3 regions of the Bradyrhizobium sp. CCBAU 25338 genome follow, and region 1 is predicted to be linked to each of the others. Evidence: predicted binding sites of a transcription regulator. Region 1 holds the regulator's gene; each other region holds the start of a gene.
The links. The regulator PhoB, encoded in region 1, activates phosphate uptake and scavenging genes when phosphate is short. The targets are predictions, from matches to a motif close to TGTCATNNANCTGTCAT.

Region 1 (7,495 bases):
ACGCCGCGCTCGTGGAAGAGACGGTAGAGCAACCGCTCGCCCGAGAGTTCGGGATCGATCAGCTCGACGTCTTCGGCGGTCTCCATCAGCGAACGCGCCTCGACCCAGGCGTCGTCTTCGGCGACGCTGTGCACTTCGACACCTTCAGGCGCATCGCCGGGATGCAGATCGGCCTGCCGGGCGCGCTCCGGCGCCTTCGGCAGAAACTGCATCAGCATGCCGCCGGCCCGCCAGCGATGCTTGCCGCCGTCGCTCGAGCGCCACTCCTCGCCGACCGCAAGGCGCACGCGCGTCGGAATCTGCTCGGAGCGGAGAAAATATTCGTGCGCGGCGTCTTCCAGGCTACCGCCGTCGAGCGCAACCAGACCCTGGTAGCGGCTCATGTCGGGGCCCTGGTCGATGGTCATGGCGAGATGGCCGCGGCCGAGCAGCGTGCCAGACTGCATGCCAGCGTCCTTGGCCTCGCCGAGGCGCTCGGCGTCAAAGCGGGCATAGGCGCGCAGGCGATCCGGCGCCATGTAGTCGACGACCAGGAACGACACCGGACCGTCGGTCTGAGCCTGGAGAATGAAGCGACCTTCGAATTTCAGCGCGGTGCCGAGCAACGTCGTCAACACGATGGCTTCACCGAGCAGCTTGCCGACGGGTGCGGGATAATCGTGCTTGGTCAGGATATCGTCGAGCGCCGGGCCGAGCCGCACCAGCCGCCCGCGCACATCGAGCGCATCGACCTCGTAAGGCAGCACGGCGTCGTCGATCGGAACCGCCGATGGTGCGCGAACCGGGCCTTCTGGCCCGGTTTTCATGTCAGGGGATTGGGAAACCATGGCGCGTTATCTGGGGTCGGAGGGCTGAGAATGGAAGGGGGGCGGCTACCACCACATATTCCGCTATCGTTCCGGACAAGCGAGCGGAGCGAGCGCTGATCCGGGACGATAGCGGCGCGCGGGGCGACAGCAACGCCACCACACGCCCCCGCTATTTCACCGCGTCGAAGCACCAGGCCAGAATGCCCTTCTGCGCGTGCAGGCGGTTCTCGGCCTCGTCGAACACGACCGATTGCGGACCGTCGATCACTTCATCCGTGACCTCCTCGCCGCGATGGGCTGGCAGGCAGTGCATGAACAGCGCATCGGGCTTGGCCAGCGACATCAGCTTGGCATTGACCTGGTAGGGCTTGAGCACGTTGTGGCGGTGCTCGCCCTCCTTGTCGCCCATCGACACCCAGGTGTCGGTGACGACGCAATCGGCGCCGCGCACGGCGGCTTCCGGATCGGTGCCGAGCACGATCGGCGCGCCTGACGTCTTGATCCAGTCGCGCATTGCCTTCTTCGGCGCGAGCTCCGGAGGTGTTGCGACGTTGAGCTGGAATTTGAAGCGCTCGGCGGCGTGCGCCCAGGACGCCAGCACGTTGTTGTCGTCGCCGGTCCAGGCCACCGTCTTGCCCTCGATCGGGCCGCGATGCTCCTCATAGGTCATGAGGTCGGCCATCACCTGGCAGGGATGCGACCGCCGCGTCAGGCCGTTGATCACGGGCACGGTCGCATAGGCCGCGAGCTCCAGCAGCGCCTCGTGATTGAGGATGCGGATCATGATGGCGTCGACATAGCGCGACAGCACCCGCGCGGTGTCGGCGATGGTCTCGCCGCGACCGAGCTGCATCTCGGCGCCGGTGAGCATGATGGGCTCGCCGCCGAGCTGGCGCATGGCGACATCGAACGACACCCGCGTCCGCGTCGAGGGTCGCTCGAAGATCATCGCCAGCGTCTTGCCTTCGAGCGGCCTGACCGGCTGGTGCGCCTTCTGCTTCGCCTTCATGGCGGACGAGGCGGCGAGCATGCTCTTGAGCTCCGACAGCGGCAGCTCGTTGATGTCCAAAAAGTGCTTTGGAGCTTTATTGGGCGTCTTGCTCATCAGCTTGCCGCCCGCTTGGTCTGGCTGGACGAGATCGCAGTGCAGGCGCGTTCGAGCCGCCCGACGCTGTCCTCGATCTCCGCCTCGGTAACGATCAAGGGCGGCAGGAAGCGCACGACATTGTCGCCGGCTCCGACGGTGAGCAATTTTTCGGCGCGCAGCGCCGCGACGAGATCGCCCGAGGGCACCACGGCCTTGATGCCGATCAGGAGCCCCTCGCCGCGCACCTCGCTGACGACATCTGAATGGCGATCGATCACGGAGGCGAGCTTCTGCTTCAGCAGCAGCGACATTTTCTGCACGTGGTCAAAGAAGCCGGGCTTGAGCATGACGTCGAGAACGGCGTTCGCAGCCGAGATCGCGAGCGGATTGCCGCCGAAGGTCGAACCATGCGAGCCCGGCCCCATGCCGCGCGCAGCGTCGGCGGTGGCGAGCACCGCGCCGATCGGGAAACCGCCACCGAGCGCCTTCGCCAGCGACATCACGTCGGGCACAACACCGGTACGCTTGTAGGCAAAGAGTTCGCCGGTGCGGCCCATGCCAGTCTGCACCTCGTCGAAGGCGAGCAATAGGCCGCGCTCATTGCAGAGCTCGCGCAATGCCTTCAGGAACGTGGGAGGCGCAGAACGAACGCCGCCCTCGCCCTGGATCGGCTCGATGAGAATGCCAGCGGTGTGCGGGCCGATCGCCTTCTTCACAGCTTCCAGGTCGCCATGCGGCACCTGGTCGAAGCCGTCCATCGGCGGGCCGAAGCCCTCGAGATATTTTGCAGAGCCGGTGGCGGCCAGCGTCGCCAGTGTGCGGCCATGGAAGGCGCCCTCGAATGTGATCATGCGGTAGCGCTCAGGATGCCCCTTGGAGAAGTGATGGTGGCGCACCAGCTTGATCACGCCTTCCAGCGCCTCGGCGCCGGAATTGCAGAAGAACACGAAGTCCGCAAAACTCTCATTGCACAGACGCGCCGCGAGCTTCTCGCCGTCCGGGCTCTGGAACAGGTTCGACATGTGCCAGAGCTTCGTCGCCTGCTCCTGCAACGCCTTGACCAGAGTGGGATGCGCATGGCCGAGCGCATTCACCGCCACGCCGGAGGTGAAATCGAGATAGCGATCCCCATTGGTTGCGATCAGCCAGCAGCCTTCGCCGCGCTCGAAACCGAGGTCGGCCCTGGCGAAAACGGGGAGCAAATGCGGCGCGGCGCTGTTCGTCATGACGTCACTTGAATGTTGCGGACGGTGTGACGCGCGCATTACGCAACGCACCATTGACCGGCCCGGAAAACGAAACGTGCCGCCTTTTAAGGGCGGCACGTAGGACTATCTTATGCCTGGCAAGACGGGTGTCAATGCCGCCCGGAAAGCCCCGCGAAACGCTGAATCCGTAGTCTTGCGGTGCCGATTTCGCGGGATTTTCACCACGGAACATGTGGACGCGAGTCGGCGGACTCTTGCGCGGGAGTCACGCCATATTGTAGCGTTTGGACTGTCAGATACGACATCTCGTGCAGCAGTTCTGATCCCTTAAGTCCTCATGTACCGGCGTAAACGTTCGGGCGTCTTGAGCGCGCCCGGCGAGCCTTAAGGGATTCTGGCCGCACGGGTTTTTCAAGGCTTAGGCAATCGCTGCGAAGGCCCCAGGATGGTAGGCGCGCAGCGAGGGAAAGGGTGCAATGACGGTTTTGACCTGGTCCGATGATCGCGTCGAGCAGCTGAAGAAGCTTTGGGAGGCCGGACTTTCGGCCAGCCAGATCGCGGCGGAGCTCGGCAATGTGACCCGCAATGCCGTGATCGGCAAAGTGCACCGGCTCGGCCTGTCCGGCCGCGCCAAGAGCCCTTCGTCGGCAGCGCCCCGGCCGCGCAAGGCGCGGCCCGCGCAGCACATGATGCGGGTGACCCGCCCCGTTGCCCGCGGCAACACCGCGCTGGCGCAGGCCTTCGAGGTCGAGGTGGAGGCCGAACCCGTCACCTACGACAATGTGGTGCCGATGAACCAGCGGCTGTCGCTGCTGGAGCTGAACGAGGCGACCTGCCACTGGCCGGTCGGAGATCCCTCGAGCCCGGATTTCTTCTTCTGCGGCGGCAAGGCGCTCTCCGGCCTGCCCTATTGCGCCCAGCATTCGCGCGTGGCGTATCAACCCGCAGCGGATCGCCGGCGCGCGCCGGCGAAGCCGGGCACGCGGTGAGTTTGCGGATTTAGCTGACTGCAGCCGTCACACGATGACGGCTCGACTTACTCGGTGTCATCCCCGCGGAGGCGGGGATCCATAACCACAGGGCGCAGTGATTGCGCGAGATGGCTACTGCGAGTCTTCGCCAAACCACGTCTTGTGGTTATGGATCCCGGGCTCGCGCTACGCGCGCCCCGGGATGACGGCCAAGATTGTTGCCGCGGCTCGCTAATTCGACATCCACAAAACTCAGGTCTGCTCCGCCTTCGCGAACCGATCGTCCAGCGCATAGCCGGCGCCACGCACGGTGCGGATCGGATCCTGCTCCCGGCCGAGATTGAGCAGCTTGCGCAGGCGGCCGATGTGGACGTCGACAGTGCGCTCGTCGATGTAGATGTCGCGGCCCCAGACGCTGTCGAGCAGCTGCTCGCGCGAGAACACGCGGCCGGGATGCTCCAGGAAGAACTCCAGCAGACGATATTCGGTCGGGCCGAGATCGATCGGCCGGCCCGAACGCGCCACGCGGCGCTTGTCGCGGTCGAGCTCGATGTCGCCATAGGCGAGCACGGTGGCGAGCCGCTCGGGGCTGGCGCGCCTGAGCAGGCCCTTCACGCGCGCCAGCAGCTCCGGCACCGAGAACGGCTTGACGATGTAGTCGTCGGCACCGGTCGCAAGTCCCCGCACCCGCTCGCTTTCTTCGCCGCGCGCGGTCAGCATGATGATCGGAAGCTGCTTGGTTTCGGGACGGGTGCGCAGCCGCCGGCACAGCTCGATGCCCGACAGGCCCGGCAGCATCCAGTCGAGCACGATCAGATCGGGAATGTGCTCCTTGAGGCGGGTGTCGGCATCATCGCCGCGCATCACCGTCTCAACGTCATAGCCGTCGCCTTCGAGGTTGTAGCGAAGAAGCTCGGTGAGAGCTTCCTCGTCCTCAACCACCATAATGCGTGCGCCCATGTTGTCGTCGCTCCTTGGGTATTCGGCACCGTTTAGGTATTCGGCACCGTCGTGGCGAAGGTCGTCATGTCGCCCTTCGGCCGCTTGTCGGTGATCGCCTGACCCTCGATCATGTAGAATACGGTCTCGGCGATGTTGGTGGCGTGGTCGCCGATCCGCTCGATGTTCTTGGCACAGAACATCAAATGGATGCAGAACGAGATGTTGCGCGGATCCTCCATCATGTAGGTGAGGAGTTCGCGGAACAGCGAGGTGCAGATGGCATCGACTTCCTCGTCGCCCTTCCACACCGCCATCGCTGCCGGCAGATCGTGCGCGGCATAGGCGTCCAGCACCGACTTGACCTGCTGCTGTACGAGGTCGGTCATGTGTTCCAGGCCGCGGAACAGTTTCAGCGGATGAAAATCCGTCTCCAGCGCTGCGACGCGCTTGCCCATGTTCTTGGCGAGATCGCCGATGCGCTCGAGATCGGTCGCGACGCGCATGGCCCCGACGATCTCGCGCAGATCAACGGCCATCGGCTGGCGGCGGGCGATGGTGAGCACGGCGCGCTCCTCGATGCGCTTCTGCAGCGTGTCGAGTTCGGCGTCGGTGGCGACGACGCGTTGACCGAGCGCGACGTCGCGGCGGATCAGCGCGTCGACGGAATCGACGATCATGCGCTCGGCGATGCCGCCCATCTCGGCGACCAGGCGGGTGAGTTCCTGGAGGTCGGTATCGAAAGCCTTTGCGGTATGTTCAGAACCCATGTTCCGTCTCCTCAGCCGAACCGGCCGGTGATGTAATCCTGCGTGCGCCGGTCGGTCGGCGACGTGAAGATCTTGCTGGTGTCGTCGAACTCGATCAGCTCGCCGAGATACATGAAGGCGGTCTTGTCGGAGACGCGGGCCGCCTGCTGCATGTTGTGGGTGACGATCGCGATCGTGTAGTTCTCGGACAATTCCTGGATCAGCTCCTCGACCTTGGCGGTCGAGATCGGGTCGAGCGCCGAGCAGGGCTCGTCGAACAGGATCACCTCGGGCCGCACCGCGACGGTACGGGCAATGCAGAGGCGCTGCTGCTGGCCGCCGGAGAGCGACAGGCCGGAGGCATTGAGCTTGTCCTTGACCTCGTTCCACAGCGCGCCGCCGCGCAGCGCCTTCTCCACGCGATCGTCCATCTCCGATTTCGAGATCTTCTCGTAGAGGCGGATCCCGAAGGCGATGTTCTCGTAGATCGTCATCGGGAACGGGGTCGGCTTCTGGAACACCATGCCGACCCGCGCGCGCAGCAGATTGAGGTCGAGCTTGGGGTCGAGCATGTTGGTGTGGTCGAGCATGAGCTGGCCGGTGGCGCGCTGGCCCGGGTAGAGGTCGTACATCCGGTTGAAGATACGCAGCAGGGTCGACTTGCCGCAGCCGGAAGGGCCGATGAAGGCCGTGACGCGATTGGTGCCGAGCGCCAGATTGATGTTCTTCAGCGCATGGTGCTCACCGTAGTAGAAATTGAGGTTGCGCGCCGTGACCTTGGCAGGCGCCTCGGGCAGCGGCTGCGAGCCGGGGTGAACGGTCGGCGCGCTTACGGAAACAGACATTTCACTCATTTTGCGGTCCTCTCGGCACCAAGGATGCGGGCGCCAATGTTCAGGGCAAGCACAGTCAGGGTGATCAGCAGCGCACCGCTCCAGGCGAGTTGCTTCCAGTAGGCGTAGGGGCTCTGCACGAAGTTGTTGATGGTCACCGGCAGGTTGGCCATCGTCTTGTCCAGGCCGAGGCTGAAGAATTGGTTCGACAGCGCGGTGAACAGCAGCGGCGCGGTCTCGCCCGCGACGCGAGCAGTGGCCAGCAGCACGCCGGTGATGAGGCCCGAGCGCGCCGCACGGTAGGCGATGCGCTTGATCACCAGCGAGCGCGGCAGCCCGAGCGCGGAGGCCGCCTCACGCAGCGGGTTCGGCACCAGCAGCAGCATGTCCTCCGTGGTGCGCACCACGACCGGGATCACGATCACGGCGAGCGCCAGCGCGCCAGCGATTGCCGAGAAGCCTCGCATCGGCACCACGACCGCACCGTAGATGAACAGGCCGATGATGATCGAGGGCGCCGAGAGCAGGATGTCGTTGATGAAACGGATGACCGAGGTCAGCCTGTCGTTGCGTCCGTATTCGGCAAGATAGGTGCCGGCGAACATGCCGAGCGGCGCGCCGATGCCGACGCCGATCACGGTCATGATCAGCGAGCCGACGATGGCGTTGCGAAGGCCGCCCTCGGTCGATCCGGGCGGCGGCGTGTCTGCGGTGAAGACCTGAAGGTTGAGCCCAGCCAAGCCGTTGTAGAGCAGCGTGACCAGGATCAGCGCGAGCCAGGTGACGCCGAAGGCGGCGGCTGCGATGCAGAGGCCGCGGATGACGATGTCCCAGCGGCGGCGGCGCGAATAGATCGGGTTCATGGCTTCACTTTCCGGCCTTGGTTTCCAGGCGCATCA
Region 2 (7,495 bases), on a different contig from region 1:
AGGTCGTAATCCGCCATGAAGCCGTCGAATGGGAGCGAAGCACTCCCATGACTAACCGGTCTTCAGCGCAAGCTCCATGGCTTCGGCGCGACCGACGAGGCCGGCATATTTCCCGATCGGCAGCGGCTTGCCGAGCAGATAGCCCTGCACGCCGTCGCATCCCTCCTTGGCGAGGAAGGCGAGCTGGTCCACCGTCTCGACGCCTTCGGCGATGATCGACATTTCGAGGCCGTGGCCGAGATCGATCACGGCGCGCACGATTGCCGCCGATTGCGGATTGCGGCCGAGATTGACGATGAAGGCGCGGTCGATCTTGATCTTGTCGAACGGGAACGCCTGGAGGTAGCTCAGCGAGGAGTAGCCGCTGCCGAAATCGTCCATGGAGATGCGCACGCCAAGCGCCTTCAGGCGGCGCAGCAGCGCGAGGCCGCGATCGAAATCCTCGATCAGCACGCCCTCAGTGATCTCGAGCTCGAGCCGGCCCGGTGCAAGGCCCGTCTCGATCAGGATCGAATGGACCAGTCCGACCACGTCACCGTGCATGAACTGCGCCGGCGACAGATTGACCGCGACCTGGAGCGGCTTCGGCCAGGACGCCGCCTCGCGGCAGGCCTCGCGCAGGATCCACTCGCCCATCTCGACGATCAGGCCGCTCTCCTCGGCGATCGGAATGAATTCGGCGGGCGAAACCTGGCCGCGCACCGGATGCTGCCAGCGCGCCAATGCCTCGAAGCCGATGATCTCGCTCTCGGCGACGCTGTGGCCCGCGATCCCCTGCGGCTGGAAGGCGAGCGAGAGCTCGCCGTTCTTGACCGCCATCGAGAGGTCCTGATGCAGCACGCGGCGATCACGGATCTGCTGGTCCATCTCCGGCTGGTAGAGACCGATCGTGCCGCGCGACTTCTGCTTGGCGCGGAACAGCGCCGCGCCCGCGTTGGCGAGCAGCGAGGCGCCATCGGTGCCGTTGTGCGGAAAGACCGACATGCCGGTGGTGATGCCGGCGCGGACCGGCCGGCCGTCGATCTGGAATTCCCGGGCGACGGCTTCGCCGATCTGCCGCGCCAGTGCGAGGCCCGCCTCGGGCTGCTTGCCATCGATGATCAGGCCGAACTCGTCGCCGGACAGACGCGCCACCACGCCGCCGCGCGCGGAGTCCTGGAGCCGATGGGCTACCTCGATCAGGAGCTTGTCGCCGAGCGCATGGCCGAAGACGTCGTTGACCTCCTTGAGCCCGTCGAGGTCGACGCAGAGCACGGCGAACTCCTCGCCGGTGCCATCGCAGGCCTCGATCATCTGGGTCAGCGCCTGGAGGAAGGCAGCGCGGTTCGGCAGATCGGTAAGGCCGTCGTGATAGGCCATGTGCGCCATGCGCGACTCGGTCTGGCGGCGGTCGGTGACGTCCTCGTGGGTCTTGATCAGATATTGCGGTTCGCCGGCATCATTGAGCACGGTAGCGCGGCGGGTGAGAAACAGCCGCAGGCCGTCCTTGGTCGAGATCGGGTGCTCCTCGGTGACCATCCCGCGCTTCTTGATCGCGGCCTCATCGCGCGCGATGATCAGCCTGGCTTCCTTGGGATTGAAGATGTCGGACGCGGTCAGGCCGGTGGTTTCCTCGCGCCTGCGGTTGAGGATCGTCTCCGCGCTGCGGTTGGCGAGCAGATAGCGGCCGTCCTTGACCTGTTCCACGATCAGCGCGACCGGGATGTTGTCGACCACGAGCTCGAGGAACTTCTTGGTGCTCTCCAGCTCCTGCGACAGCGAGCGGCGGTCGGTGACGTCCTCGAACACGATGAGCAGGAATTCGGGCTTGTTGCTCTCGTTGCGAACCACGATCCGGATCGAGGCGACCATGCGCCGCGCACCGGCACGGTCGACTTCGAACTCATTGCGGTATTGGCCATCCGGCGAATTGAGCGCCGCCCGGTCGGCCGCCTCGATGCTGGACGCCGAACTCGGCGCAAACAGCTCCCGCGCATTCCTGCCGACGGCGAAGTCCCGCGACAATCCCCAGAACCGTTCATAGGCGCTGTTGGCGAAGATGTAGCAACCGTCCTCGATGCTCTTGGCTGCCACGCAGGCCGGCACATGGTCGAGCACCGATTCCAGGAATTGCTTGGTGGAGGCGAGCTGCCGCGACAGCCTGCGCTGCTCGCTGACGTCGAGATGCGTGGCCACCGAGCCGCCGTTCGGCAGCACGAAGTACTTCACCAGGATGGCCCGCCCGTCGGGCAGTTCCGTGATCAGACCATTGGCGCTTGCCGCCTTGTCGTAAAATTCATCGTCGGAGGCGGCCAGCACTCCGCGCTTGCGCCGAAGCGCGAGGAGCTCACGGCCGTCCATGCCGGGCCGGACATCCGACCGCGTCAGACCATAGATCTCGAGATAGCGGTCATTGCAGAAGATGACGCGGCGCTGCGCATCCGTCATCACCACGCCCTGATTGAGATTGTTCATGGCGGAGGAGACGAAGGCGTTGCGCCGCAACTGCAAACGTCTGGTCCGGCGCAGCGAGGAATGGATCCACAGCGCGATCGCGGCGAGGAGCGAGCACACGACGATGCCCGCAATCAGGGCTTCCCAGATCACGCTGGGATCGAGCTTGGTGAGATCGCCCGGAGCGGCAAAGCTGTCCGACAGCGCAAAGGCACGCGCAGGCGTGACCGCACCGGCCAGGCATGCGACGGCCTGCACAGCAATCGGAAGCGTGCTGCCCGCGTGCCAGTTCTTCTCAGCCATCAGCCACCCGCGATTTCAACGTCGGATTGTCTGGCCTCCCGGGTTTGGATCGGGTAAACGCCTGTAGGCGCGACAGAAAAATGTGACGCGAAATGCGGCAATTGCCCTGACATGATAAATGCTTGCTTAATGGAAAACGGGCCCGCGCCCTCGTTCTCGGCTCCAATGCCACCGGCACTTCCAGCGGACATTCTGCACAACCATGGATAGGGTCGATTGCATCGTCATCGGAGCCGGCGTCGTCGGGCTCGCGGTAGCCCGGAAGCTCGCCCAGGCCGGGCGCGAGGTCATCGTGCTCGAGGCAGCCGAGGCCATCGGCACCGTCACCTCCTCGCGCAACAGTGAGGTGATCCATGCCGGCATCTACTATCGCGCCGGGAGCTGGATGGCGCGCATGTGCGTCAGCGGCAAGCACGCACTCTACCGCTACTGCGCCGAGCGCGGCATCCCTCACAAGAATTGCGGCAAGCTGATCGTTGCGACCAGTGCGAAGGAAACCGAGAGGCTGCAATCGATCAAGGCGCATGCCGAGGCCAATGGCGTGCTCGACATGCAGCTGCTCACGGGCGAGGCCGCGCGGGCGCTGGAGCCGGCGCTCGCCTGCGATGCTGCGCTGCTGTCACCGTCAACGGGCATCATCGACAGCCACGCCTACATGCTCTCGCTGCGCGGCGAGGCCGAGGACGCCGGCGCGGCCTTCGCGTTTCACACCCCGCTGATCCGCGCCAAGGCGAATGCCGGCGTCATCGAGGTCGAGGCCGGCGGCGAGGCGCCGATGACGCTGCAATGCGGCCTCCTCGTCAACGCCGCGGGGCTGTCGGCGACGAATGTCGCGCGCAACGTCGACGGCATGCCGCTGGACCGGATTCCTCCGGCCTATCTCGCCAAGGGAAATTACTTCAGCTGCAACGCCAAGGCGCCGTTCTCGCGTCTGATCTATCCGGTGCCCGAGCCCGGCGGGCTAGGGGTCCATCTGACGCTGGACATGGCGGGGCAGGCACGTTTCGGGCCCGACGTCGAATGGATCGAGACGATCAACTACGAGGTCGATCCGTCACGCGCCGAGCGCTTCTATCCGGCGATCCGCAAATACTGGCCGACGCTGCCCGATGGCGCGCTGATGCCGAGCTATTCGGGCATCCGCCCGAAGATCGTGCCGCCGGCTGTGGCCACGCAGGACTTCTTGATGCAGGGCCCGCGCGATCACGGCGTCGCAGGCCTGATCAACCTGTTCGGCATCGAATCCCCGGGACTGACGTCGTCGCTCGCGATCGCCGATCACGTCGCCGAACTCGCAGACATCTAGCGCGTTTTCGCGCGAGGTGGATGACGGTTGGCGTCGAGAAACGGTCCCAACAAAGCTGGCGCCAGACAGACGTCTTGCGCCACCTTGAAGCAGGGATGAGCACGAATGCCTTCATCCCTGCTTGAAAGGATGTGATCAACTCTACGATGTACGGGGGTCGCTAGTGGAGCGTATCGCCGTGCTTCAGACGCTCGATCTGGTCCTTGACCATCAACTTCCGGCGCTTCAACTCAACAATTTGCAGGTCGTCTGTTGAAAGGTGCACGAGAGCTTCGTGCAATTCGTTTTCGAGAAGTTTGTGCTTCCGTTCCAATTCAACAAGATGTGCCTGAATTGTCATTCGAAACCTCCTCGGTAGGGTTGAACCTTAGGATTCGATCCGGACAAGTAAGTCTACATCAGCGATTCGTTCTGTCGATGGGTATCCGTCGTCGCAGTGTCATTTTTGAAAGTTCATATGTAACGAAGCGTGACTAGGGGAACCGCGCGGGAAAAATCCGTGATATCAATGCGTCTGCGCGACGTCGCACCAGCCTGCGGAAATATCTTGCGGGAGATTGGCGAGTGAGGATCGCAGATCGCTTGCGATCACGCCGCGCAAGGACGATAATTTCCACAGGGCATCCACAGCCTTAATCTCACGCTTATCGGTTTTCGGCCACCGCAGACATGACCAATGAAGACGAGCGTGAGCTCGAAGCCGAGCTCACCCGGTTGCAGCAGGAACACCGAGATCTGGACGCCGCGATCGATGCACTGCATCAATCGCCCGCCCCCGACCTATTGCGGTTACAGCGGTTGAAGAAGCGCAAGCTGTTGTTGCGTGACCGTATCGCGTTCATCGAAGACCAGATTACCCCCGACATCATCGCCTGATCCGTGAGCGGCCTGCCCACATGAATCCGCTTGACTCAATGAGAACAAAATAGGAACATTTTGGAGCGCCCAAACCTCCGAAATGCCCAAGCCACGACACGAGGACAACGCAGATGTCGGCAACGCCCCTTCTCGACAACAGCCACTATGAACAGGCCTGTGATCAGGCGATCGCGATGTGCGACGGCAATCTGCGCAGCACCATCAAGGCGCTGATCATGGCCAATGAATATCTGGAAGCCGAGCTGGAGGAATTGCAGGCGGCGATTTCCGCCGGCTGCATTCCGGAGACCTCGCGCAGCAAGATGCGGAGCAAGAGCGGCGCCGCCTGATTTTCAACAACCGGAGCAACGCGATGTCGGATGTGACCTACTACGTTGCAATGCCCTTTTTGATCGATGCAGACGGCTCGCCGGTCGCGGGCACTGCCGAGGAATGCCAGACCTCGACTGCGGCGCTGCGGCGCGCCGAGATATTGGCCCACGGTGCCGGCCACATCGGCGCGGTCGCATTCAGCCGCAGCGGCGATCCCGTGACCGGCGAATTCGGCGACGCCAGGCTGCTGCGCAAATTCGGCAACGTGCCGGAAGATCTGGGGACACTGTAGGTTCAGCTGCTGACCAGCCTGATCCGCGGCTCGTGCCGCCGGCACGCCTTGCGCACGTACATGGCGGCGTCCGCCTCCTCCAGGGCGCGGCCTGCGTCGGACTGCGCCCCCAGCAGCGCGACGCCGGCGGAAGCGCCCGCGGTCACGTGCTGGCCGCGAAAGACGAAGGACAATTCGTCGATCGCCTGCTCGAAGGCCGCGGCCTTCGCCTTGGCGTCGGTCTCGGTGAGATTCCAAAGCAGCAGGGCGAACTCGTCGCCCCCGAGCCGGCCGACCACGTCGGAGGCACGGACCTGTCGCGTCAGCGTGGCGACGATCGCCTTGAGCACCTCGTCGCCGGCGGCATGACCGAACGAATCGTTGATCGGCTTGAGCCGATCGACGTCGAGCACGATCAGTGCCCCGCTGGCGCGGTAGCGCTTCATATAGGCGATGGCGCGCGCAAGCTCGCGCTCGAAGCCGCGCCGGTTGGGAATCTCGAGCAGGAAATCGGTGTCGGCCACAGCTTCCAGTTCCGCGACCCGGAGCTGCGCCTCCTTGAGCTTGGCTCGCAGGCCCCGGATTGTCGCCCTGACGTTGTCCTTGGCCCCACCATCGCCCGAGGCGGCGCGCCGGGGCGGCTTCGCCGGACGCTTGGTCAGCCGTTTGGGGGCGGATCGGCCGGCGCTGGTCTTCCGGCCGTTTTTGGCCTTCGCAGCGCTCGCCCTTCTTGGTTTCTTCATGGGCATCCTGCTCAATGAAGGCTTGCGGGGATTCACCAAGACAGGATAGTGGATTCCCTTCTCCTTGCCACCGCCTTGCGAGCCGCCGGCCGGAACCGTAAATCTGGCCTATCTTTCTGTTTTTCCGGGCACAATTGACGTCATGACCGCGCCGATCGCCATCATCATGGGAAGCCAGTCGGACTGGGACACGATGCGGCATGCCGCCGACACGCTTGATGCGCTCGGCATTGCCGCCGACAGTCGCGTCGTCTCGGCACATCGCACGCCCGACCGGCTGTTTGCTTTCGCCAAGGGCGCCAAGGCTGCCGGTTACAAGGTCATCATCGCCGGCGCCGGTGGGGCTGCACATCTGCCCGGCATGGCGGCGGCGCTGACGGAACTCCCGGTATTCGGCGTTCCCGTCGAATCCAAGTCGCTCAAGGGCGTCGATTCGCTCTATTCGATCGTCCAGATGCCGGCGGGTGTCCCGGTCGGCACCCTCGCCATCGGCAAGGCCGGTGCGATCAACGCCGCGCTGCTGGCGGCCGCCGTGCTGGCATTGTCCGACCCGGCCCTGTCCGATCGCCTCGCCGCCTGGCGCAAGGCGCAAACTGAGGCGGTCGCCGAGCGTCCGGAGGACAAGGCGTGACCGACACCAGGCATGTGAAGCTGAAGCCCGGTGACACCATCGGAATCCTCGGCGGCGGACAATTGGGCCGGATGCTGGCCATGGCTGCGGCCCGGCTTGGCCTGCGCTGCCAGGTGTTCTCGCCCGATCCGGACTCGCCGGCCTTCGACGTCGTCCTGAACGCGACCTGCGCCGAATATGCCGATGTCGAAGCGCTCGAGTTGTTCGCGAACGACGTCGACGTCATCACCTATGAATTCGAGAACGTGCCCGCAGCGGCCGCGATGGTGCTGGATGCGCGCCGCCCCGTGCTGCCCAACCGCAAGATCCTCGAGACCACCCAGGACCGCCTTGCCGAGAAGGATTTCGTCACGCGGCTCGGCATCGGCACCGCAGCCTATGCCGACGTCACCTCCGTCACCTCCCTACGCGAGGCGATTGCCAGGATCGGCCTTCCGGCCGTGCTGAAAACCCGCCGCTTCGGCTATGACGGCAAGGGCCAGGTCATCATCCGCGAGGGCGACGACATCGCCAAGGTGTGGACCAGCCTCGCCACCAAATCGGCGATCCTGGAGGCCTTCGTGCCGTTCGAACGCGAGATATCCGTGATCGCCGCGCGCTCGGCCGCAGGCGAGGTC
Region 3 (7,495 bases), on a different contig from region 1:
TTGCGACCGTCGAACGACTGAAGCGCGAACTTCCGGAACTCGACGTCTCTCGATCGAGCGATGTGTTGCCGCAGATCAAGGAGTATGAACGCGTTTCAACGACGATCGTGAACGCCTACGTCGCTCCGGTGGTGCGGCGCTATCTGACCAATCTGGAAGCCCGGCTGAAAGACGCAGGGTTGGCCAGCAGCCTTTTCATCATTCTTTCGCATGGCGGGATGGCCCCACTCGAGGAAGCCGCGCGGCTCGCTGCTGGCACCGTACTTTCCGGCCCAGCGGGCGGCATCTCGGGAGCCCGACGCTGTGCGGAACTGCTCGGAATTCCCGATCTTGTGCCGTTCGACATGGGGGGGACCAGCACCGACATCTCGCTGATTGCGGATGGACGCGCGTCGCTGTCGGCCGAGGGTGGGCTTGCCGGTCAACGCATCGCGCTCAGGAGCCTCGACATTGCGAGCATCGCCGCCGGTGGAGGCTCGATTGCCACTCTGGACGCGGGTGGTACGCTCCGCGTCGGGCCAGAAAGCGCAGGGTCCGTGCCGGGGCCTGCGTGCTACGGCAACGGCGGTGTCGAGCCGACGGTTACAGATGCCAATGTTGTTCTCGGATATCTGGACGCGTCTGCGTTCATGGGTGGAAAGCGGCCGCTCGATCGCGCGGCCGCAGAAGCGGCAGTCGATCGGCTCGCGAAAGCGCTCGAGCTATCCCGGGACGATGCCGCGGCTGGAATCTATCGAATGGTCAATCTGCGCATGGCGGACGGCATCCGTCTGATGACCCTGCGACGCGGCGTCGACCCACGTCGCTTCGCGCTGCTCAGCTTTGGCGGCGCTGCCGGCCTGCATGCGGCCGAAGTCGCGCGCGAACTCGAAATCAAGCGCGTCATCGTGCCGACGGCGGCTTCGGTCCTGTCCGCCTGGGGCATGTTGACCAGCGACCTGAGGTACGAGGTGAGCAGTACACACTACAGCTCCGGCCAACGGATTACGGCCCAGGAGGTCAGGACCATCTTCGCTGACCTCGAAAGAGAAGCTACGGGCCGTCTGAAGTCGTGGTTTGGTGGCGATGTGGCTGTCGAACGTTCCGCCGAGATGCGCTACGGCGAGCAGATCTTCCAGATTGATGTCCCGCTAAACGATCTCGATTGGAATTCGGAGAACATCGTCGATCGGATAGAGGAGCGATTCCATCGTCGCCACGAAGAACTGTACACCTACTCGTCGCCGGATCAGGAAGCGGTGTTCGTCAATGCGCGGGTCGCTGCCATAGGCGCTGTCCCGAGCGTCGGACAGGTCGCGCGTGGGCAGAAGACCGTAGCGCCCTGCAAGCCAAAGGGACGTCGAAAAGTATTCTTCGGCGAATGGCGAGAAGTTGAAGTATTCGCCGCGGATCAACTTCGTCCTGGTAACAAGATCGAAGGTCCAGCAATTGTGGAAGCTGAGACGACGACCGTCCTGGTTGGTGACGGCGATCAAATCGAGGTCAATGATCTGGGATGGCTCGACATTAGGCTCAGGTGATTGAATGATGAGGCCGCTCAGCGTTTGGGTGCGCCACTCCGTCAGCTTGGTCTGGCCTGAACTGCTGACGTTCCGAGCGCGACCGCGATCTTCGCCTTAGGGCGACGCCTTCGAAAGTCGGGATATCGTGCTGGCGGCAATGCGGCCGCATGCTGGACAGCGATAGGGACTTGGACTATTTCTGCCGCAGCGCGCGGGCGAGCTGATCTTCCAGCGGCTTGCGCAGGTAGGCGAGCGCCGTCCGCACGCCGTTCTGGATGAAGGCTTCAACCGGCATGCCGGGCACCAAAGCCTTGCCGTCGAGCTTGGCGAGTTCGCTCGCGTCGAGGCTGATGCGGGCGACGTAGTAAGCCGCGCCGGATTGCGGGTCTTTGGTCAGGTCGGCGGCGATCCGCGTCAACGTGCCGTCGAGCTCGGGGGTCACGGCGGCGTCGAACGCGCTGAAGCGGAGCTTGGCGGATTGCCCGACCTTGAGCCGGTCGATCATTTGCGGATCGACCCGGGCCTCGACCACAAGCGAATCCTTCGGCACGATGAGCATCAGCTGTTCGCCCGCGGTGATCACGCCTCCGACGGTGAAGACCGATTTCTGGTGGATCAGACCGTCTTGCGGCGCGCGCAATACCACGCGATCGAGCTGGTCCAACGCGGCAACGCGGCGTTCGCCGAGATCGGCAAGCTTGGTCTCGACGTCGCGCAGTTCGGTCGCGACCTCGCGGCGCTGGTCCTGAACCAGCTGGATGATTTGAAGTTCGGTTTCGGTGATCCGGCCCTTGGCGCGCGCGATCTCGGCGATCAGCTGGCCTTCCTCGCCGGTCAGGCGGGAGGCCTCGCGCTCGAGCGCAGTGAGGCGCGCATAGGGTACCAGACGCTTTTCATACAGCTGGCGGACGCCCTCCAACTCGGTGTCGATCCAGCGGATCTGTTCGCGCTTCGACGCGATCTGCGCCTCCAGGCCGCGGATCTCGTCCGCGATCTGCGCCTTGCGTTCGCGCAGCTGCGATTGCTGGCCGCTGATCGCCTCGCGCCGCCGGGCGAACAGCGTGGTCTCGCCCTCGATCATCTCCGCGATCGCAGCGACGGCGCGGCGTGCGGCGATCTCGCCGGGCAGCACCACCGCGTCGCGGCCGTTCTGCTCGGACTGCAGCCGGGCACGACGTACCCCTAGCTGGTTGAGCTGGTTTTCGATCAGCGCAAGGTTGGCACGCGACAGCGTCTCGTCGAGGCGGACCAGCACGTCGCCGGCGCGAACCTGATCGCCGTCGTTGACGTAGATGTCGGCGACCACGCCGCCGGTCGGGTGCTGAACCCGGCGGACGTTGCTGTCGACCACCACCTGTGCCGGCGCGATCACGGCGCTGGCGAGCGGCGCGGTCATCGCCCAAACGCCGGCGGTGGACACCACGATCGCCAGCGTGCCGATTCCGAGTCCGGTGGCGCGTCGGATATCGCGAAACGGATCATTGCGGCGAGCTTCGGGCGTGCGGGGTGCGGTCATATGGTGGTCCTCAACTGGCGGCGGCGGCCGGAACCGAGCGCGCATCGGGCACCGCCTGCAGCGCCGCTCCGCCCGGAGCCGGATGAGCGGCGAGCGATTTGCGCAGCACTTCGTCCTTCGGGCCGAACGCCTGCACCTGGCCGGTCGCCAGCGTCAGCACGAGATCGACCGCGGCGAGCGCCGCCGGTCGATGCGCGATGATGATGGCAATGCCGCCGCGAGCCCGGACGCGCCGGATGGCGTCGGTCAGCGCGGCGTCGCCTTCGGCATCCAGACTGGCGTTCGGCTCGTCGAGCACCACCATGAACGGATCCTTGTAGAGCGCGCGCGCCAACGCGATCCGCTGCCGCTGGCCGCCCGACAGGGTGGCGCCGGCTTCGCCGATCCGCATCTCGAATCCCTTCGGCAGCTTCAGGATCATCTCATAGGCGCCGGCGGCCTTCGCCGCGGCGATCACCGCCGCCTCGTCGATCTCCGGGTCGAAGCGTGCGATGTTCTCCGCCACCGTTCCGTCGAACAATTCGACGTCCTGCGGCAGATAGCCGATCATGCCGCCACGAATTTCTGCCGGCCACTGGTCGAGGGTGGCGCCATCAAGGCGGATCTCGCCGCGTGCGATCGGCCAGATCCCGACCAGCGCCCGCGCCAGCGTCGATTTGCCGGCCGCTGACGGGCCAATGATGCCGACCGCCTGTCCGGCTTCAAGTGCGAACGACGCGTTGTGCACGATCGCGGTGGTGCCGCCGGGGGCGGCGATCGTTACCTGCTCGACCGTGAGCCGATGGACGGCGCGTTCGGGCGCGACGTCCGGATTCGGGGCGTCGCCGTCGCGCAGGGCGGCGCGGAGCCGTTGGCCCGCCTGTCGCGCGCCGAGGAACGGACGCCAGATGGAGATCGCCAGTTCCACCGGCGCGAGCGCGCGGCTGCCCATGATCGACGCGGCGATCATCACGCCGCCGCTGGCCTGCCCCTCGATCACCAGATAGGCGCCGAGGCCGAGCAGCGCCGATTGCAGCATGAAGCGCAGCGTCTTCGACAACGCGCCGAGCGATCCGGCGATATCGGCGTTGCGCTGCTGGGCGGCGACGAGATCGTCGTTGGCGGCCCCGATCCGGTCGATCAACCGCTGCTCCATCCCCAGCGCGGCCACGATTTCGGCGTTGCGCCGACCGGCTTCAAGCTGGACGCCGCGGATTGCGCCGGCACGTGACGCGTCCCGGGTCGGCGCCCGCGTCAGCACCTCGGTGAGCAGCGCGATCCCGAACAGCAGCGCCGCGCCCGCGACCAGCGTCCAGCCGAGATAAGGATGCAAGAGAAAGCAGCCGGCGAGATACAGCGGCATCCACGGCAAGTCGAACAAGGTCGTCGGGCCGAGCCCGGAAAGGAACGACCGGACCGAGTCCAGATCATGTGACAATTGCAGGCCGCGATTCGCGCCGCCGCGCAGCGGCCCGCGCAGGATGTTGCAGACGACCGGTTGCCACAGCGCGGCGTGCAGCGCCGATCCGATCCGGGTCAGAATGCGCTGACGCAGCAGGTCGAACAGCCCTTGCATCGCATACGCCGCCGCCACCGCGATCGACAGCGCGATCAAGGTCGGAATGCTGTGCGATGGAATGACCCGGTCGTACACCTGCAGCATGTAGATAGAGCCGGTGAGCATCAGCAGATTGAGCACCGCCGAGAACAGTCCCACCGTCAGAAAGGCCGTTCTGCAGGAGGCGATCGCGGCCGACGCGAGATCGCCGGACGCGGGAGTCGACGCGGAGGACGTTGTTGCGGTCATGATACTCAATTCAAAAACGACGTCGGACCGTCACGGTCGGATGCGGTCGGCGTTCGTTAGCGAGGTTCAACGTCAGGCGCATGACAAAGCGCGGTGCGCGAAAACGCGGGCCCATGGCAACGAGGCCGCGACAACCTGCGACGAAACGCCGCCTTGGTTCGGAAGTTCGGCCGCGCGGGCCGGCAATCGAAACCTGGCGTGGTCGCCCCTCGCGGCGGGCTGATCGAGCTGTAGCGCGATGACTCATTGGCGATTGCTGCCGGCCGAGAGGTCGAGCGCGCCGCCTGTCGCAGATCGAGTCGTTGGTTCGCGCGGTCTTCGGGGCCTTTCGTGTCGTGACTTCACCGGCCCGTTAAGAAGCAGTCACCGATCTGTTGTCGTCGGCGTTCTAGAAACGCGCATTAACGATCCGTTAACCATCGGCCGTCTGGACCGCGCCCTTACGCATGCCGTGAGGCGGTGATCCGCGACGTCTTCATCTCAAGCGCTGGAGTGGCGATACATGTCGACGACCCCTCATGTCCTGGCGAATGGCGATTTCCTGCAGGACTGGTCCAATACCGGCCTTATCACGACCAACGATGACTGGTCGGGGGTCGCATCGATCGTCGGCTATCTCGGCAACGATGTCGTTTCGGCCACCGGGGTGGACGCGCGTACGGCTACCGGATCGTCGTCAGGAGATGCCGACGTCGTCGCCAACCAGACCAACACCGCCATCACCAACGGCGGTGTGGCCGAATTCCAGATCGCCGACCCGACGGTGGCGCTGAACGGCTCAAACAGTGCGGATGCCCCCAGCCTCGTGATCCATCTCGACGCCACCGGCCGCAAAGATGTCCGGCTGAGCTTCAACGCACGCGACCTCGACGCCAGCACGGACGACTCGGCGCAGCAGATCAACGTGCAGTACCGGCTCGGTTCGAGCGGGGCGTGGACCAACGTTCCGAGCGGTTACGCCGCCGACGTCACCACCGGCGGTGCCGCGACCCAGGTGACGCCGTTCGATCTGCTGCTGCCCGCCGCCGTCGACGGCCGCAACGACATCCAGGTTCGCATTCTCACCACCAACGCCGTCGGCAATGACGAGTGGGTCGGCATCGACGACATCCGCGTCACCAGTTCGTCCGAATCGTCGATCGAAGTTCATCACGTCGCCTTCGCGCCGGATTCGCTCACGGTGTCGCATGACGAAGGTAACAGCGGCCCGACCGTCTATCAGTTCACCGTCGAGCGCAGCGGCGGCACCACGGGCGACGTCGCGTTCTCGGGAACGATCGCTTCGGCGCAGACCGATGCGGCGGACTACGTCGGCGGCAAACCGGTCAGCTTCAGCGGCAGCATCGCGGCGGGAGAGACCTCCGCGGTCGTGACCGTTACCGTCGCCGGCGACATCGACAATGAGGCGAACGAGAGCTTCACACTGACGCTGCAGGACGTTTCCAATTCGGTGGCCGTGACCACCACGATCGGCAGCGCCGCGACGGCGACCGGCACCATCGTCAACGACGACGTCGGCATTACCAAGATCAGCGCGATTCAGGGCAGCGGGGCCGGCAGCGCCATGGTCGGTCAGACTGTGACCGTCGAAGCCATCGTGGTCGGCGACTTCCAGAACGGCGATGCCGACGCCAACCGCAATCTCAACGGCTTCTATCTCCAGGAGGAGACCACCGATTCCGACGGCAACGTGCTGACCTCCGAGGCGATATTCGTCTACGGCGGCGCCACCGACGTCCAGATCGGCGACCGGGTCCGCGTCACCGGCTCGATCAGCGAATATTTCGGTCTGACCGAGCTCACCGCCAGCAACATTTCGGTCGTCCAGGCCGGCGCGGTGGCCGACGTCGACACGATGGCGGTGCAGATCGACCTGTCGTCGATGGGCACCACGCTGAGCCAGGACGGCGACTACCAGCCCGATCTTGAAGCCTATGAAGGCATGCTGGTCACGATTCCGCAGACCCTGACCGTCACCGAGCAGTACAATCTCGACCGGTTCAACGAGATCAAGCTGGTGGCGGGCGAACGGCCCGAACAGTTCACGCAGGAGAACGCGCCCGACGCCGCCGCCTACCAGGCGTATCTGGCCGAGCTCGGTGCTCGCACCATCACCTATGACGATGGCCTGAACGTCCAGAACGCCGCGATCAACAACCTCGACGGCTTCGATCCGAACGACAACCCGTCCGCCGCGCCGAACTACGGCACCGCCGACGCGGTCCGGATGGGTGACACCGTCACCGGCCTGACTGGCGTGCTCGACTATCAATGGGCCGGCAACTCCGCCTCGGGGGCGACCTGGCGGATCCGCTCGGTCGAGGATGGCGCCAACACCTTCGGAGCCGGCGACAATCCGCGCACCGATGCGCCGGAAGACGTCGGCGGCCGCCTGAAGGTGGCGAGCTTCAACGTGCTGAACTACTTCACTACGCTGGACAATGGCGGCACCACCGCGATCGGCGAAGCGCCGCGCGGCGCCGACAACGCCGCGGAGTTCGCGCGTCAGACCGAGAAGCTGGTCGCGACCATCCTCGACATGGACGTTGACGTGCTGGCGCTGACCGAGCTGGAGAACGACTTCTCCGCTGCATCGTCCGGCAACGCCATCAAATATCTGGTCGAACAGCTCAATGCCGTGGCTGGGGCCGGTACCTATGCCTGGGTCGATCCCGGCCAGCAGTTCGTTGG

Region 2: ACM42_RS20435 (YdcH family protein) is a predicted target of PhoB. The motif match lies at 4,469-4,485, and genes of this name have one in related genera.
Region 3: ACM42_RS19835 (ExeM/NucH family extracellular endonuclease) is a predicted target of PhoB. The motif match lies at 5,166-5,182, and genes of this name have one in related genera.

What each region holds. Positions count from the first base shown of each region.
Region 1 covers NZ_LFKY01000003.1:486,498-493,992, forward strand. Annotated here, with positions in the region: gene ACM42_RS07565 (Hsp33 family molecular chaperone) at 1-827, opposite strand, end outside; gene argF (ornithine carbamoyltransferase) at 979-1,914, opposite strand; gene ACM42_RS07575 (aspartate aminotransferase family protein) at 1,914-3,122, opposite strand; gene ACM42_RS07580 (GcrA family cell cycle regulator) at 3,581-4,093, shown strand; gene phoB (phosphate regulon transcriptional regulator PhoB) at 4,328-5,035, opposite strand; gene phoU (phosphate signaling complex protein PhoU) at 5,068-5,784, opposite strand; gene pstB (phosphate ABC transporter ATP-binding protein PstB) at 5,796-6,617, opposite strand; gene pstA (phosphate ABC transporter permease PstA) at 6,614-7,459, opposite strand; gene pstC (phosphate ABC transporter permease subunit PstC) at 7,464-7,495, opposite strand, start outside.
Region 2 covers NZ_LFKY01000038.1:50,249-57,743, forward strand. Annotated here, with positions in the region: gene ACM42_RS20420 (glycerol-3-phosphate dehydrogenase) at 1-17, opposite strand, end outside; gene ACM42_RS20425 (EAL domain-containing protein) at 52-2,736, opposite strand; gene ACM42_RS20430 (NAD(P)/FAD-dependent oxidoreductase) at 2,939-4,042, shown strand; gene ACM42_RS20435 (YdcH family protein) at 4,203-4,382, opposite strand; gene ACM42_RS20440 (YdcH family protein) at 4,712-4,918, shown strand; gene ACM42_RS20445 (hypothetical protein) at 5,032-5,250, shown strand; gene ACM42_RS20450 (hypothetical protein) at 5,274-5,525, shown strand; gene ACM42_RS20455 (GGDEF domain-containing protein) at 5,528-6,247, opposite strand; gene purE (5-(carboxyamino)imidazole ribonucleotide mutase) at 6,390-6,878, shown strand; gene ACM42_RS20465 (5-(carboxyamino)imidazole ribonucleotide synthase) at 6,875-7,495, shown strand, end outside.
Region 3 covers NZ_LFKY01000037.1:302,286-309,780, reverse strand. Annotated here, with positions in the region: gene ACM42_RS19850 (hydantoinase/oxoprolinase family protein) at 1-1,520, shown strand, start outside; gene ACM42_RS19845 (HlyD family type I secretion periplasmic adaptor subunit) at 1,696-3,018, opposite strand; gene ACM42_RS19840 (type I secretion system permease/ATPase) at 3,029-4,804, opposite strand; gene ACM42_RS19835 (ExeM/NucH family extracellular endonuclease) at 5,307-7,495, shown strand, end outside.